DNA from 3 places in the Clostridium sp. CS1-1 genome. Region 3 is predicted to be linked to each of the others. Evidence: a T-box and tRNA genes for the amino acid it is inferred to sense, from the RefSeq annotation. Region 3 holds a T-box; the other regions hold tRNA genes.

Region 1 (5,634 bases), 1.1 Mb from region 3:
CTCATTTAAAGAGTGCGTAATAGCTCACTAGTCGAGAGATCCTGCGCCGAAGATGTTCGGGGCTAAAACTTACCACCGAAGCTATGGATTCACCGTAAGGTGAGTGGTAGAGGAGCTTCCTGTATGGGTTGAAGTCGTACCGTAAGGAGCGGTGGACTGTACAGGAGTGAGTATGCTGGCATAAGTAGCGAGAAATAAGTGAGAATCTTATTGGTCGAAAACCTAAGGTTTCCTGAGGAAGGCTCGTCCGCTCAGGGTTAGTCGGGACCTAAGCCGAGGCCGAAAGGCGTAGGTGATGGACAATCGGTTGATATTCCGATACCACCAGTTTGCGTTATTACAAATGGGATGACGCAGGAGGATAAGATGTGCGCACTATTGGATGTGCGTCTAAGCACTTAGGCAGACTAGATAGGCAAATCCGTCTAGTTAATGCTGAGGTGTTACGGGGAGCCCTTTTGGGCGAAGTATCTGATTCCACGCTGCCAAGAAAAGTCTCTATGGAGTAAACTGGTGCCCGTACCGCAAACCGACACAGGTAGGTGAGGAGAGAATCCTAAGACCAGCGGAAGAATTGTTGTCAAGGAACTCGGCAAATTGACCCCGTAACTTCGGGAGAAGGGGTGCCACCGCAAGGTGGTCGCAGAGAATAGGCCCAAGCAACTGTTTAGCAAAAACACAGGTCTCTGCTAAAGCGAAAGCTGATGTATAGGGGCTGACGCCTGCCCGGTGCTGGAAGGTTAAGGGGAACACTTAGCGCAAGCGAAGGTGTGAACTTAAGCCCCAGTAAACGGCGGCCGTAACTATAACGGTCCTAAGGTAGCGAAATTCCTTGTCGGGTAAGTTCCGACCCGCACGAATGGCGTAATGACTTGGGCACTGTCTCGACAACAAATCCGGCGAAATTGTATTGCGAGTGAAGATGCTCGCTACCCGCGATTGGACGGAAAGACCCCGTAGAGCTTTACTGTAGCTTAGCATTGAGTCTCGGTATTGTCTGTACAGGATAGGTGGGAGACTGCGAAGCAGAGGCGTCAGCCTTTGTGGAGTCGTCCTTGGGATACCACCCTGACAGTACTGGGATTCTAACCGGCGGCCATGAATCTGGTCACGGGACATTGTTAGGTGGGCAGTTTGACTGGGGCGGTCGCCTCCTAAAAAGTAACGGAGGCGCCCAAAGGTTCCCTCAGAACGGTTGGAAATCGTTCGTAGAGTGCAAAGGCAGAAGGGAGCCTGACTGCGACACAAACAAGTGGAGCAGGGACGAAAGTCGGGCTTAGTGATCCGGTGGTACCTCGTGGGAGGGCCATCGCTCAACGGATAAAAGCTACCTCGGGGATAACAGGCTGATCTCCCCCAAGAGTCCACATCGACGGGGAGGTTTGGCACCTCGATGTCGGCTCGTCGCATCCTGGGGCTGAAGTAGGTCCCAAGGGTTGGGCTGTTCGCCCATTAAAGCGGCACGCGAGCTGGGTTCAGAACGTCGTGAGACAGTTCGGTCCCTATCCGTCGCGGGCGTAGGAAATTTGAGAGGAGCTGTCCTTAGTACGAGAGGACCGGGATGGACTGACCTCTGGTGCACCAGTTGTTCCGCCAGGAGCACAGCTGGGTAGCTATGTCGGGACGGGATAAACGCTGAAAGCATCTAAGCGTGAAGCCCACCTCAAGATAAGATTTCCCATAGCGTAAGCTAGTAAGACCCCTTGAAGAACACAAGGTTGATAGGTCAGAGGTGTAAGCATGGTAACATGTTCAGCTGACTGATACTAATAGGTCGAGGGCTTGACCTAATATATCACTGTGCAATTTTGAGAGAACAATTCTTTCAAACAAAAAATAACAATAAAAATTGATAGAAGCGAGCAGTTCAAGGAAAAGCTTGAGCGAGGAGCAGAGTTTACTTCAGTAAATGAGCACCACAGCGAAGGATTTGACGCAGAAATGCGAAGCTTATAGCAATTTTTGCGAATCTAGTGGTTATGACGTGAAGGTTACACCCGTTCCCATTCCGAACACGATGGTTAAGCTTCACAGTGCCAATGGTACTGCACGGGAGACTGTGTGGAAGAGTAGGTCGCTGCTAGATATGTAATTTGGCTAGATAGCTCAGTCGGTAGAGCAGAGGACTGAAAATCCTCGTGTCCCTGGTTCGATTCCTGGTCTGGCCACCAAAAGCACTTCATTTAATTATGAAGTGCTTTTTTTACTTTAAAGATAGTTATTTTATATTTAAGATTTGTTAAAAAAATAATAAAGTAATAAAATGTTTAGTATTAAAGGATAATAGGTATATTGATATTGAGCAACAAACACTATAATGAATATGTAAAATATTTGTTATACTAAGGAAAGACGAAACACTATAGATAATTTAGTAATATATTTTAAAATTTACATTTTAAAACTAAAAAATACTAAAATTACCTTATTATACTTTGAAGCTTATTGTAAACTTATGATTTAAGTGTTATAATTTATGATAATTATGATAATATTGTGAAATATTTGTTTAATTTATGATATTACAAAAGTTTTCAATAACTTATAAAATCTTTCAACATGAGAGGAGGATTATTGAACGAATCATTATATAAATAATGTGTTCAATAAAAAACTATGGTAGATGAAAGCAAAATTAAAGCAGCAGTTAAAATGATTATTGAAGCTATAGGAGAGGATCCAGGAAGAGAAGGATTAATTGAAACTCCTGATAGGATAGCAAGAATGTATACCGAAATTTTTTCAGGTTTATATACATCCCCAGAAGAGCATTTAAGTAAGACTTTTACTGTTGATAGTGATGACATAATATTAGAAAAAGATATACAGTTTTACTCGATGTGTGAGCATCATTTGGTTCCCTTTTATGGAAAGGCTCATGTGGCTTATATACCAAGTGGAAAAGTTGCAGGTTTGAGCAAATTAGCAAGAACAGTTGATGTATTTGCAAAAAGGCCACAACTTCAAGAGAGAATGACTTCACAGGTCGCAGATGCTATAATGGAGTACCTAGATGCTAAAGGTGTAATGGTAGTGATTGAGGCAGAGCATATGTGTATGACTATGAGAGGTGTAAAGAAGCAGGGCAGCAAAACAGTAACAGTTGTTACAAAAGGAAAGTTTAAAGAAGATTTATCACTTAGAGAAGATGTATATAGAATGATTAAGATATGATGGGGAGATGTAGCTTATTTGGACAAAGTTAATGCTATATTAAATAATAAAAATTTCATAGAGTACTTAAACAAAAGTATAGAGTATGAAAAGAATAGGATTTTCTGTAAACATGATTTGCAGCATTTTTTAGATGTAGCAAGAATAGCTTACATTATGAATTTAGAAAAGGGCATAGGAATAGATAAGCAAATAGTTTACGCAGCAGCTCTATTGCATGATATAGGAAGATGGATGCAATATAAGGAAGGCATTTCACATGAGATAGCTAGCTGTAATTTAGCAGAAGATATTTTAATTCAGTGTGGATTTGTAGAAGAAGAGATAGGAATAATTATAGGTGCTATTTCAAGTCACAGGGGAATGAAAAGTGGAAGAGAGGGCTTCAATGAGATATTTTACTTAAGTGATAAACTCTCTCGTGGATGTTTCACTTGTAAGGCTGTATCGGATTGTAATTGGCCTAATTCAAAGAAAAATTATAGTATCACCTATTAGCAATTAATTTGATAGCAGAAGCACATTAAGGAGAGAAGAGACTAATGGATAAGATATACGTAAAAGATTTAGAGGTTTATGCATTTCATGGGGTAAATCAGCAAGAAAAGGATATGGGGCAACGTTTTCTAATATCACTAGAGCTTTTTTTAGACCTACAAGAAGCGGGAGAAACTGATGATTTAACTAAAACGGTTAACTATGGAAAGTTATGTTTGGATGTAGAAGAACAGTTTAAAAAAGAAAAATATGATTTGATTGAAAAGGCTGCAGAAAAGCTAGCTGAATTTATTCTACTAGAATACGATTTAATAAATAGAGTAAAAGTAAAACTTAAAAAGCCGTGGGCTCCTATAGGAAAGCCGCTTGATTATGCAGCAGTTGAAATCGATAGGGGATGGCATACAGCATACGTTGCTATTGGGTCTAACATGGGAGATAGAAGTGAAAATCTAAATACGGCTATTAAGCTTATCAGTGATTCTAAGCATAGTAAGGTTTCTAAAATATCTAACTTCTATGAAACGAATCCAGTAGGATATTTGGAACAAGATAAATTCCTTAATGGTGCGTTAGAAATAAAAACACTCTTAGCTCCTAGTAAATTAATGAAATTTTTACTGGAAAAAGAAAAGGATCTGAAACGTGAAAGAATAATAAAGTGGGGACCAAGAACCATAGATTTAGATATACTACTTTACGATAATATAATAACTTCTGAGGAGGAAATAATTATTCCTCATCCCAGAATGCATGAAAGAACATTTGTATTAAAGCCGTTGTTAGATATAGCGCCATATGTAATTCATCCAATTTTAAATAAAAGAATTATACAACTGATGAATGAATTAGGTGCAGAGTAAGGATTTGAGCAATTACATTATATTTTGATTTTAAATATTGCATTGCTATCTGGAGAGTCAACATTAATAAAAATATAAGCGTATAGACTTACAAACTAAGAACACATATTATAAGATAAGAACTAGATTTTTATATTAAGTTATATAGAAATCTAGTTTTTTATATTTTGAATCAAATTATATACAAGTATAGAAAATCATCTACAAATTGGATTATTTATTATATTAAATAGCTATCATAAAAATCAGGAACTAAATGGCATAAACTAGTCCAAGAGTGTCTACAGTAGAAAATCGAAGAAATATATATTTAAGTGTAGAAATATCGGATTAATTTAATAAAATGGCTTATATTTATAAGAATTAACGGAGATTAAGTGATATTATATCTCTTGTCAGTTGAAGAGTGGTAAAGTCAACTAAAGATATTTAAGTTGATTTGCTATAAGATTCATTTTTAAAATATTGAAAAATAGTTTAAAAAATGTTGACAGATTTAATTCTACATGATAAGATGTAAAAGTCGCTAAGTTGAGTGACATGATCCTTGAAAATTAAACAGAGTGAAAGATAAGTTAAAACTTATTTTTAAATAAACCAGCAATTCTTTGAGTTACTTTTAAAGTAACAAAACAGTAATGAGCAAGCAAACTTTTAAATTGAGAGTTTGATCCTGGCTCAGGACGAACGCTGGCGGCGTGCCTAACACATGCAAGTCGAGCGATGAAACCCTTCGGGGTGGATTAGCGGCGGACGGGTGAGTAACACGTGGGTAACCTGCCTCAAAGAGGGGGATAGCCTCCCGAAAGGGAGATTAATACCGCATAACATTAGTTTTTCGCATGAAGAACTAATTAAAGGAGTAATCCGCTTTGAGATGGACCCGCGGCGCATTAGCTAGTTGGTGAGGTAAAGGCTCACCAAGGCGACGATGCGTAGCCGACCTGAGAGGGTGATCGGCCACATTGGAACTGAGATACGGTCCAGACTCCTACGGGAGGCAGCAGTGGGGAATATTGCACAATGGGCGAAAGCCTGATGCAGCAACGCCGCGTGAGTGATGAAGGCCTTCGGGTTGTAAAGCTCTGTCTTTGGGGAC
Region 2 (5,634 bases), 660 kb from region 3:
TTTAATCTTGCGATCGTACTTCCCAGGCGGAGTACTTATTGTGTTAACTGCGGCACAGAGGGTTGGACCCCCCTACACCTAGTACTCATCGTTTACGGCGTGGACTACCAGGGTATCTAATCCTGTTTGCTACCCACGCTTTCATGCCTCAGCGTCAGTTATGGTCCAGAGAATCGCCTTCGCCACTGGTGTTCTTCCTAATCTCTACGCATTTCACCGCTACACTAGGAATTCCATTCTCCTCTCCCACACTCTAGATATCCAGTTTGAAATGCAGCTCCCAAGTTAAGCCCGGGAATTTCACATCTCACTTAAATATCCGCCTACGCATCCTTTACGCCCAGTAAATCCGGACAACGCTTGCCACCTACGTATTACCGCGGCTGCTGGCACGTAGTTAGCCGTGGCTTCCTCCTTGGGTACCGTCATTATCGTCCCCAAAGACAGAGCTTTACAACCCGAAGGCCTTCATCACTCACGCGGCGTTGCTGCATCAGGCTTTCGCCCATTGTGCAATATTCCCCACTGCTGCCTCCCGTAGGAGTCTGGACCGTATCTCAGTTCCAATGTGGCCGATCACCCTCTCAGGTCGGCTACGCATCGTCGCCTTGGTGAGCCTTTACCTCACCAACTAGCTAATGCGCCGCGGGTCCATCTCAAAGCGGATTACTCCTTTAATTAGTCCTTCATGCGAAAAACTAATGTTATGCGGTATTAATCTCCCTTTCGGGAGGCTATCCCCCTCTTTGAGGCAGGTTACCCACGTGTTACTCACCCGTCCGCCGCTAATCCACCCCGAAGGGTTTCATCGCTCGACTTGCATGTGTTAGGCACGCCGCCAGCGTTCGTCCTGAGCCAGGATCAAACTCTCAATTTAAAAGTTTGCTTGCTCATTACTGTTTTGTTACTTTAAAAGTAACTCAAAGAATTGCTGGTTTATTTAAAAATAAGTTTTAACTTATCTTTCACTCTGTTTAATTTTCAAGGATCAATTTGTCTCATCTCGACTGCTTACTTAGTTTAACATCTTTGTTTTACCTTGTCAATAACTTTTTTATCATTTTTTAAAGTTGTTTGTTATACTTTGTCGCATCTCTCAACAACATATATTATTTTATCATATATATATATTAAACAAAACATTAGTAGTATTAAATTTAAAGCTTAATTTAACATTACTCAATATACCTATAAAATGCTCAATATTTAATGTAATGACACTCTAGGATGAGTTTATACAAGCCACCAATTATATTACTATAAATTTTAGGACTCTGCTTTTAAAATATCAGAGCCCTAAAATTTACAATTATTATATTATTTATTTATCTCTACATTATATTTTTTTCTAAGATCATTGTTTAATTGAGAATACTTAAACGCTTGTCTTTCTTGTAATAAATTATTTTTAATTGTATCTTTTACTTGATCGAAAGACTTCACAGAGCCTTCAATCTTTTCTTCGACCTTTATTAAATGATATCCAAATTGTGTTTTAACTGGTTCGCTTACTTCTCCTATCTTAAGACTAAATGCAGCTTCTTCAAACTCAGGTACCATTTGTCCTCTAGAAAATCTTCCAAGACTTCCACCTTGAGCATTTGATGGACAAGAAGAAAACTCCTTAGCAGCCTCCTCAAAAGACATACCATTCTCTATTTTCCCTAATATTTCTTCTGCCTTCTCTTTTGTTTCAACTAATATATGCTTCGCATCTACTAATTCTGGTTCCTTAAACATTTCGCTGTTAGCACTATAGAAATCTTCTACCTCTTTATCACTAACATTAGCCTCAGATACAACCTTAGATATAGCTGTTTGAGTTAAAATTTCCTTCTTAGCTCTTTCTAATTGCTCAATATATTGTTCATCATTTTCCATTCCAGAATCTTTAGCATAGTTATAAATTAATTCGAAAGATATTATTTCTTCAAGTAATTGAGCCCTACCCTTCTCTGTCATTAAATATCCTTGTCTTTCTCTAGGAAATCTAGATATTGTTGCTTCTAATTCTCTTTCTGTTATTTCTACACCATTAACTGTTGCTAATACTTTATTCTCCATAGTGTTTCTCCTTAAAATTTTATTTTATTTAACATAAATTATTATGACATATATTTATCCATTTTTCCACAATATGTTTAATTATTGTATATTTATTTTATAATAAATAAAAAAACTTCAGAATTTATCTGAAGTTTTGGTGGCCAGACCAGGAATCGAACCAGGGACACGAGGATTTTCAGTCCTCTGCTCTACCGACTGAGCTATCTAGCCAAATTATATATCTAGCAGCGACCTACTCTTCCACACAGTCTCCCGTGCAGTACCATCGGCACTGTGAAGCTTAACCATCGTGTTCGGAATGGGAACGGGTGTAGCCTTCACGTCATAACCACTAGATTCTATTTAGTTTATTAAGAGAATTTCATTCTCTCAAAATTGCACAGTGATGTTTTAGGTCAAGCCCTCGACCTATTAGTATCAGTCAGCTGAACATGTTACCATGCTTACACCTCTGACCTATCAACCTTGTGTTCTTCAAGGGGTCTTACTAGCTTACGCTATGGGAAATCTTATCTTGAGGTGGGCTTCACGCTTAGATGCTTTCAGCGTTTATCCCGTCCCGACATAGCTACCCAGCTGTGCTCCTGGCGGAACAACTGGTGCACCAGAGGTCAGTCCATCCCGGTCCTCTCGTACTAAGGACAGCTCCTCTCAAATTTCCTACGCCCGCGACGGATAGGGACCGAACTGTCTCACGACGTTCTGAACCCAGCTCGCGTGCCGCTTTAATGGGCGAACAGCCCAACCCTTGGGACCTACTTCAGCCCCAGGATGCGACGAGCCGACATCGAGGTGCCAAACCTCCCCGTCGATGTGGACTCTTGGGGGAGATCAGCCTGTTATCCCCGAGGTAGCTTTTATCCGTTGAGCGATGGCCCTCCCACGAGGTACCACCGGATCACTAAGCCCGACTTTCGTCCCTGCTCCACTTGTTTGTGTCGCAGTCAGGCTCCCTTCTGCCTTTGCACTCTACGAACGATTTCCAACCGTTCTGAGGGAACCTTTGGGCGCCTCCGTTACTTTTTAGGAGGCGACCGCCCCAGTCAAACTGCCCACCTAACAATGTCCCGTGACCAGATTCATGGCCGCCGGTTAGAATCCCAGTACTGTCAGGGTGGTATCCCAAGGACGACTCCACAAAGGCTGACGCCTCTGCTTCGCAGTCTCCCACCTATCCTGTACAGACAATACCGAGACTCAATGCTAAGCTACAGTAAAGCTCTACGGGGTCTTTCCGTCCAATCGCGGGTAGCGAGCATCTTCACTCGCAATACAATTTCGCCGGATTTGTTGTCGAGACAGTGCCCAAGTCATTACGCCATTCGTGCGGGTCGGAACTTACCCGACAAGGAATTTCGCTACCTTAGGACCGTTATAGTTACGGCCGCCGTTTACTGGGGCTTAAGTTCACACCTTCGCTTGCGCTAAGTGTTCCCCTTAACCTTCCAGCACCGGGCAGGCGTCAGCCCCTATACATCAGCTTTCGCTTTAGCAGAGACCTGTGTTTTTGCTAAACAGTTGCTTGGGCCTATTCTCTGCGACCACCTTGCGGTGGCACCCCTTCTCCCGAAGTTACGGGGTCAATTTGCCGAGTTCCTTGACAACAATTCTTCCGCTGGTCTTAGGATTCTCTCCTCACCTACCTGTGTCGGTTTGCGGTACGGGCACCAGTTCACTCCATAGAGACTTTTCTTGGCAGCGTGGAATCAGATACTTCGCCCAAAAGGGCTCCCCGTAACACCTCAGCATTAACTAGACGGATTTGCCTATCTAGTCTGCCTAAGTGCTTAGACGCACATCCAATAGTGCGCACATCCTATCCTCCTGCGTCATCCCATTTGTAATAACGCAAACTGGTGGTATCGGAATATCAACCGATTGTCCATCACCTACGCCTTTCGGCCTCGGCTTAGGTCCCGACTAACCCTGAGCGGACGAGCCTTCCTCAGGAAACCTTAGGTTTTCGACCAATAAGATTCTCACTTATTTCTCGCTACTTATGCCAGCATACTCACTCCTGTACAGTCCACCGCTCCTTACGGTACGACTTCAACCCATACAGGAAGCTCCTCTACCACTGATACTTACGTATCAATCCATAGCTTCGGTGGTAAGTTTTAGCCCCGAACATCTTCGGCGCAGGATCTCTCGACTAGTGAGCTATTACGCACTCTTTAAATGAGTGGCTGCTTCTAAGCCAACATCCTAGTTGTCTTGGAAATCCCACATCCTTTTCCACTTAACTTACACTTTGGGACCTTAGCTGATGGTCTGGGCTGTTTCCCTTTTGACCACGGATCTTATCATTCGTAGTCTGACTGCTTTGATTCAAGTATATGGCATTCGGAGTTTGATAGGGTTCAGTAACTGTTGTCAGCCCCTAGCCCATTCAGTGCTCTACCTCCACTACTCATTCAAAACGCTAGCCCTAAAGCTATTTCGAGGAGAACCAGCTATCTCCGAGTTCGATTGGAATTTCTCCGCTATCCACAGCTCATCCCATGGTTTTTCAACACCAATGTGGTTCGGTCCTCCACGGAATTTTACTTCCGCTTCAACCTGTCCATGGATAGGTCACCCGGTTTCGGGTCTACGACATGCAACTTTTTGCCCTATTCAGACTCGGTTTCCCTTCGGCTACGTATCTTAAATACTTAACCTTGCTACACATCGTAACTCGCTGGCTCGTTCTACAAAAAGCACGTCGTCGCAGGTAAAACTGCTTCGACTGATTGTGGACACACGGTTTCAGGTTCTATTTCACTCCCCTTCCGGGGTTCTTTTCACCTTTCCCTCACGGTACTGCTTCACTATCGGTCACCAGTTAGTATTTAGCCTTGGGAGGTGGTCCTCCCTGCTTCCCACAAGGTTTCACGTGTCTCGTGGTACTCTGGATCAGATCTGACTGTTATTCTTTTTACCTACAGGGCTGTTACCTTCTATGGCGGAGCCTTCCAGCTCTCTTCAATTAAGAAATCACAGTATTTAATGATCTGTCCGCAACCCCAGGAACAAGTTCCTGGTTTGGGCTCTTTCCCTTTCGCTCGCCGCTACTTAGGAAATCGATTTTTCTTTCTCTTCCTCCGGGTACTTAGATGTTTCAGTTCCCCGGGTCTACCTCTATAAACCTATGAATTCAGTTTACAGTACATAGCGTTAGCTATGTGGGTTGCCCCATTCGGAAATCTCCGGATCGCAGGCTATTTGCGCCTACCCGAAGCTTATCGCAGCTTATCGCGTCCTTCATCGGCTACTGGTGCCAAGGCATTCACCATGCGCCCTTTGTAGCTTGACCTTAAATCATAATTCTACAAAGGTATATATACCTTTAGCTTTACTTTGTTTATGTTAAATAATTTTCATTATTCAACGCTTATCACTGTGCAATTTTCAAAGAACATTTCGCTACCACCTTAGTGTTAGCTTTATTTGAGGTTTTAATCCCTCAAAATTAAACAGAGTGTAAACCAGAATTCCAATGTAACTAAAAACCTAAGCTTCTAGTTATTATTCCTTAGAAAGGAGGTGATCCAGCCGCAGGTTCTCCTACGGCTACCTTGTTACGAC
Region 3 (5,634 bases):
TGTCAAAATATCTATTGAAATTTACTATTTTAGTAGAGGTTATTGGAGCAACTCTTTTGGCAACTCAATTTATACCTGAATTTGGAGTTGCTAAAGGTATATATTATGGGATTTTTCATTCTGTATCTGCCTATTGTAATGCAGGAATAGATTTAATAGGTGATTTTAGAAGCGTGACTCCATATACAGATAATCCAGTAATATTATTAACTATAGGAGCTTTAATTGTGACAGGAGGACTCGGGTTCTTTGTATGGCAGGAGATATACACTTATAGAACTACAAAAAAACTATCCTTACATTCAAAGATAGTAATAATATCTACTGCGGTATTAATTATAGGTGGAGCAATTTTAATGTTTCTATTTGAAATGAACAATGTTAAAACTATAGCTAATATGACACTAAAAGATAAGATAGTGAATTCTATATTTGCATCGATCACACCTAGAACCGCTGGATTTAATTCTGTGCCTACTGCTGATATGACTGAGGGTGGAAAGTTTTTAACTATAGCACTTATGTTCATTGGAGGATCACCAGGTTCAACTGCAGGCGGAATAAAGACAACAACAGCTGCTCTACTTATTATTACCGTTATATCTGTTATAAAGGGTAGAGAAGATGCTGAAGTGTATGAAAGAAGAATAGGTAAGGAAATTGTGTATAGAGCGCTTGTAGTAGCTACATTAGGAATGGGTATTGTTTTGGTAGCAACAACTATACTTTGTATAACCGAAAAAGCATCTCTAGATTATATTATTTATGAAGTTGTATCTGCTTTTGGAACTGTAGGACTAACACTTGGTTTAACACCAAATTTAAGCACGGGAGGAAAATTATTAATAGCATTTATTATGTATTGTGGAAGATTAGGTCCATTGACTGTTGCGCTAGCTCTTGCACAAAAAAGTATGCCTGGTTCTATTAAATATCCTGAAGATAAGATTATAATTGGATAGGGGTGGAGTTTATGGAAAAGAAACAATTTCTCGTAATAGGTTTAGGAAGATTTGGAACATCAGTTGCAAAAACATTATATCAATTAGGTCATGATGTTTTAGCGGTAGATGCGAATGAGGAAAGAGTTCAAAATATATCTGAAGATGTAACACATGCGATTCACACAGATGCTACAGATGAAGAAAATTTAAAATCATTAGGTATAAATAATTTTGATGTGGCAATAGTTGGAATAGGAGTAGATATACAAGACAGTGTAATGATAACTCTTTTAGCCAAAGAAATTGGAATCAAATATGTAATTGCCAAGGCAAATACTGAACTTCATGCAAAGATTTTATATAAGATAGGTGCCGATAAGGTGGTTTTCCCTGAAAGAGATACTGGTGTGAGAGTTGCTCATGACCTTGTTGGGGATAATGTATTAGATTACATCGAGCTTTCTTCCGAATACAGTATTGCTGAAATTATGTCTTCTGAAGAATGGCATAATAAAACACTAGGAGAACTAGACATGAGAGCGAAGTATGGTATAAATGTAGTAGCGGTTAAAAGAAAAGATGATATTGATATATCTCCTAGCTCAGATTATACAATTGCAAAAGGGGATGTAATTGTAGCAATAGGTAAGTATAAATGTTTAAATAAGCTAGAGATTATTAAGGGATAAGGGTGAAACATAATTGGAAACTATTCAAAGTAAAGATAACCTATTAATCAAAGATATAAAAAAACTGAAGGAAAAAAAGTATAGAAATGAAAGTGGCAAATTTTTAGTTGAAGGATTTAGATTTGCATGTGAAGCTTTAGAATCTGATTTTGAGGTTCCTTTAGTTTTTATAAGTGAAAGTGCCAAGGATAGGTGGAATAATTTCGATGTTGAATCTAAATTACAAAAAAACACAAAAGTTTATAGTGTTACAGAGCAGATTTTAAAAATCATAAGTAGCACAGATACTCCTCAAGGAATTGTAGCTGTTGTTAATAATAAAAATATTGCCCTTGAGAATAAGCAAGGATTTTACATATTGGCTGATAAAGTTCAAGACCCAGGAAATATGGGCACAATAATAAGAACAGCTCATGCAGCAGGAGCCTTAGGAGTATTAATGACGAAGGGTACCGTTGACATTTATAACGAAAAAACCTTGAGGTCTACAATGGGATCTGTTTTTCACATACCAATAATACAAGATGATAACTTGGCACAACTGGAGCTTTTAAGATTTAATGGATTTAAATTAGTTGTAAGCTCACTAGATACGGTGAATAATTTTTATGATGTAGACTTAAAAGATAAAGTAATAATAGCTGTCGGAAATGAAGGAAATGGTATAAGTAAAGAACTATTTGATTTATCAGATATAAAAATCAAGATACCAATGCCTGGCGGAGCAGAATCCCTAAATGTATCTGTAGCAGCGTCAGTTATGATGTTTGAAGTGGTGAGACAAAACCTTAGTTAAACGCTAGTTTATTATTATAACTCAACATTCATGCGTTAAATTATTTACTATGCTTCTAAGATTCACTTATCCCTATAATCCAAGAACTTTTGATAACTCGCTATCGCTCAGACAATCAAAAGTTCTAAGATCCTAAGGATAAGTTTATCAAGAAACATAATAAATAATTTAAATGCATTCATTCTTGAGTTATAATAATAAACTAGCTATGTAGCTAATGGTTTTGTTTCTGATGAAAGATATTAAATTTCTATTGACAATAGTGAAATGTATCTGTAAAATTAGAAAGTAAAATTACATATATTAACTATGATGGAGAGAGTAAATATATAGTTTCTTTAAGAGAGAGAAGGGCTTGGGTGGAAACCTTCTTAGAAGATTATATATTGAAGTTCACTCTGGAGTTCTTGCTGTGAAAGAAGAGTAGCAGTTGGCGGGATAACCGATAAATTTACAAAGAGGATATTGTTTATTTCAGTATCAATTTGGGTGGTAACGCGGATTTAAGTTCGTCCCTTAACTAGGGATGGACTTTTTTATTTTGTAGTAAATTAGGTAATGTAGAAAGGAGAAGAACAAATGAAAGAAAAATTACAATCTATAGGTAATAGTGCTCTTGAAGAGTTAAAGAGTGCTGTAAATAGTTCTGAGCTTGAAAACATAAGAGTTAAATACCTTGGCAAAAAGGGAGAGTTAACACAAATACTTAGAGGTATGGGTGCGCTTTCTGCAGAAGAGAGACCTTTAGTTGGAAAGATTGCTAATGAGGTAAGAGCTTCAATTGAAACTTCTTTAGAAGAATACGCAAAAGAAGTAAAGAATAAAGAAAAAAATATAAGATTACAGAGTGAAATAATCGATATTTCCATGCCTGGAATAAAACAGAGCCTGGGAAAAAGACATCCACTTGAGCAAACTTTAAACGATATGAAGGAAATATTCATATCAATGGGCTTTACGATAGAGGAAGGTCCAGAGGTAGAGCTTGATTATTATAATTTTGAAGCATTAAATATACCTAAGAATCACCCTGCAAGAGGTGAACAGGATACATTTTATATAAATGATAACTTGGTTTTAAGAACTCAAACCTCACCACTACAGGTTAGAACAATGGAGGAACAAAAGCCACCTATAAAGATGATAGCTCCAGGAAAGGTTTATCGTTCTGATGCAGTGGACGCCACACACTCACCAATATTCTATCAAATGGAAGGGCTAGTAGTAGATAAGGGAATAACCTTTGCAGATTTAAAGGGAACGCTTGAGGTATTTGCTAAAAAGATGTTTGGAGATGATTTAAAGACTAAGTTTAGACCACACCATTTCCCATTCACAGAACCTTCAGCAGAAATGGATGCTACATGCTTTGTATGTGACGGAGAAGGTTGTAGAGTATGTAAAGGCGAGGGCTGGATGGAGCTTTTAGGTTGCGGTATGGTACATCCACAGGTTTTAAGAAATTGTGGGATAGATCCTGAAGTATACAGCGGATTTGCTTTTGGATTTGGAGTAGATAGAATGGTTATGCTTAAGTATGGAATTGATGATATAAGACAGTTATATGAAAGTGATATGAGATTCTTAAATCAATTTTAATTAGGATAAATAAGGAGGATATTGAAATGAAAGTTCCTGTTAAATGGTTAAAAGACTATGTTGATGTAGATATTTCACCAAAGGAGTTAGGGGATAGACTAACTTTAAGTGGTTCTAAGGTAGAAGAAGTTGTAACTACCGGTGACGAAATACAAAATGTTGTTACAGCTAAATTAGCAAAAATAGAACAACACCCAGATGCAGATAAGTTATCTGTTTGTTTTGCAGATATAGGAGAAGCTGAGCCGATACAAATTGTTACAGGTGCTACTAATATGAAAGAAGGAGATATAGTACCTGCAGCTCTTCACGGCTCCACAATACATAATGGAGTAAAGATAAAAAAAGGTAAGCTTAGAGGAGTAGTTTCAAATGGTATGTTTTGCTCAGAAGAAGAGCTCGGAATAGCAGGAGATGAGCCTGTGCATGGACTTATGATACTTCCTCAAGATACGCCAATTGGCAAAGATATAAAAGAAGTTTTAAATATGACAAGTGCAATAATAGATTTAGAAATAACTTCTAATAGACCTGATTGCTTAAGTATAGTAGGTATGGCTAGAGAAACTGCAGCTACTTTAAATACAACTTATCAAGTTCCATCGCTACTATATAACACAGTATGCAGCGATGATATAGAAAATGAAATAAAAGTGGAGATAAGAGATCAATTATGCAGACGATACATGGCAAGAGGTGTAAAAAATATAAAAATAGAACCATCACCAGGTTGGATGCAGGATAGACTTTTAGAAGCAGGTGTTAGACCGATAAATAACATGGTAGATATAACAAACTTCGTTATGTTAGAGCTTGGTCAACCGCTGCATGCATTCGATGTTAGAGAGATATCAACTAGAACTATAGTAGTAGAAAGGGCAAAAGAAGGAGAAAAATTTACTACATTAGACGGTGAAGAGAGAACTTTAAACTCAGATGTGCTTAATATAAAAGATGGAGAAAAAACGATAGGTCTTGCAGGAATCATGGGAGGGCTTAATTCAGAGGTAAAGGAAGATACTACATATGTTGTTTTTGAGAGCGCTAACTTTAATGGAACTAACATAAGAGTGTCCTCTCAAAAACTAGGCCTTAGAACTGAAGCTTCATCAAGATTTGAGAAAGATTTAGATCCAAATTTAGTTGAAATTGCTATGAATAGAGCTTGCCATCTAGTTGAAGAAATAGGGGCAGGAGAAGTTATGGAAGGCACTATTGATATATATCCTGAAAAACTTCAACCTCATACTGTAGAAGTAGAATATAACTGGATCAATAAATTCCTTGGAACAGAAATCTCTAAGGAAGACATGAGAGGTTATCTAAATAGATTAGATTTAATCACTGAGATAAAGGGAGACACTTTAGTTATAAATGTACCTACATTTAGATGTGATGTAAATATAAAGGAGGACGTAGCAGAAGAGATAGCAAGAATTTACGGATATAATAATATTCCTACAACTCTTGTAAAAACTGCTAGTACTAGAGGTGGAAAAAATACAAAGCAGCACTTAGATGATAAAGTTATAGAAGCTTTAATAGGAAGCGGACTTAACCAATCAATAAGCTATTCTTTTGTAAGTCGTAAAGTTTTTGATAAAGT

The links. A T-box is a leader RNA that pairs with one kind of tRNA and senses whether it is charged. The one in region 3 lies ahead of pheS (phenylalanine--tRNA ligase subunit alpha), so its partner is inferred to be a tRNA-Phe.
Region 1: it has a tRNA-Phe gene. The T-box ahead of pheS (phenylalanine--tRNA ligase subunit alpha) is inferred to sense a tRNA for this amino acid. The anticodon was not compared.
Region 2: it has a tRNA-Phe gene. The T-box ahead of pheS (phenylalanine--tRNA ligase subunit alpha) is inferred to sense a tRNA for this amino acid. The anticodon was not compared.

What each region holds. Positions count from the first base shown of each region.
Region 1 covers NZ_CM148680.1:434,308-439,941, forward strand. The annotation lists rRNA gene AC0N0V_RS01910 (23S ribosomal RNA) at 1-1,790, shown strand, start outside; rRNA gene rrf (5S ribosomal RNA) at 1,970-2,086, shown strand; tRNA gene AC0N0V_RS01920 (tRNA-Phe) at 2,096-2,171, shown strand; gene folE (GTP cyclohydrolase I FolE) at 2,617-3,174, shown strand; gene AC0N0V_RS01930 (HD domain-containing protein) at 3,193-3,672, shown strand; gene folK (2-amino-4-hydroxy-6-hydroxymethyldihydropteridine diphosphokinase) at 3,717-4,535, shown strand; rRNA gene AC0N0V_RS01940 (16S ribosomal RNA) at 5,191-5,634, shown strand, end outside.
Region 2 covers NZ_CM148680.1:1,670-7,303, reverse strand. The annotation lists rRNA gene AC0N0V_RS00030 (16S ribosomal RNA) at 1-877, opposite strand, end outside; gene AC0N0V_RS00025 (peptidylprolyl isomerase) at 1,318-2,064, opposite strand; tRNA gene AC0N0V_RS00020 (tRNA-Phe) at 2,202-2,277, opposite strand; rRNA gene rrf (5S ribosomal RNA) at 2,287-2,403, opposite strand; rRNA gene AC0N0V_RS00010 (23S ribosomal RNA) at 2,459-5,362, opposite strand; rRNA gene AC0N0V_RS00005 (16S ribosomal RNA) at 5,586-5,634, opposite strand, start outside.
Region 3 covers NZ_CM148680.1:4,392,148-4,397,781, reverse strand. The annotation lists gene AC0N0V_RS20800 (TrkH family potassium uptake protein) at 1-962, shown strand, start outside; gene AC0N0V_RS20795 (potassium channel family protein) at 974-1,633, shown strand; gene AC0N0V_RS20790 (TrmH family RNA methyltransferase) at 1,647-2,429, shown strand; T-box leader at 2,730-2,949, shown strand; gene pheS (phenylalanine--tRNA ligase subunit alpha) at 3,009-4,028, shown strand; gene pheT (phenylalanine--tRNA ligase subunit beta) at 4,055-5,634, shown strand, end outside.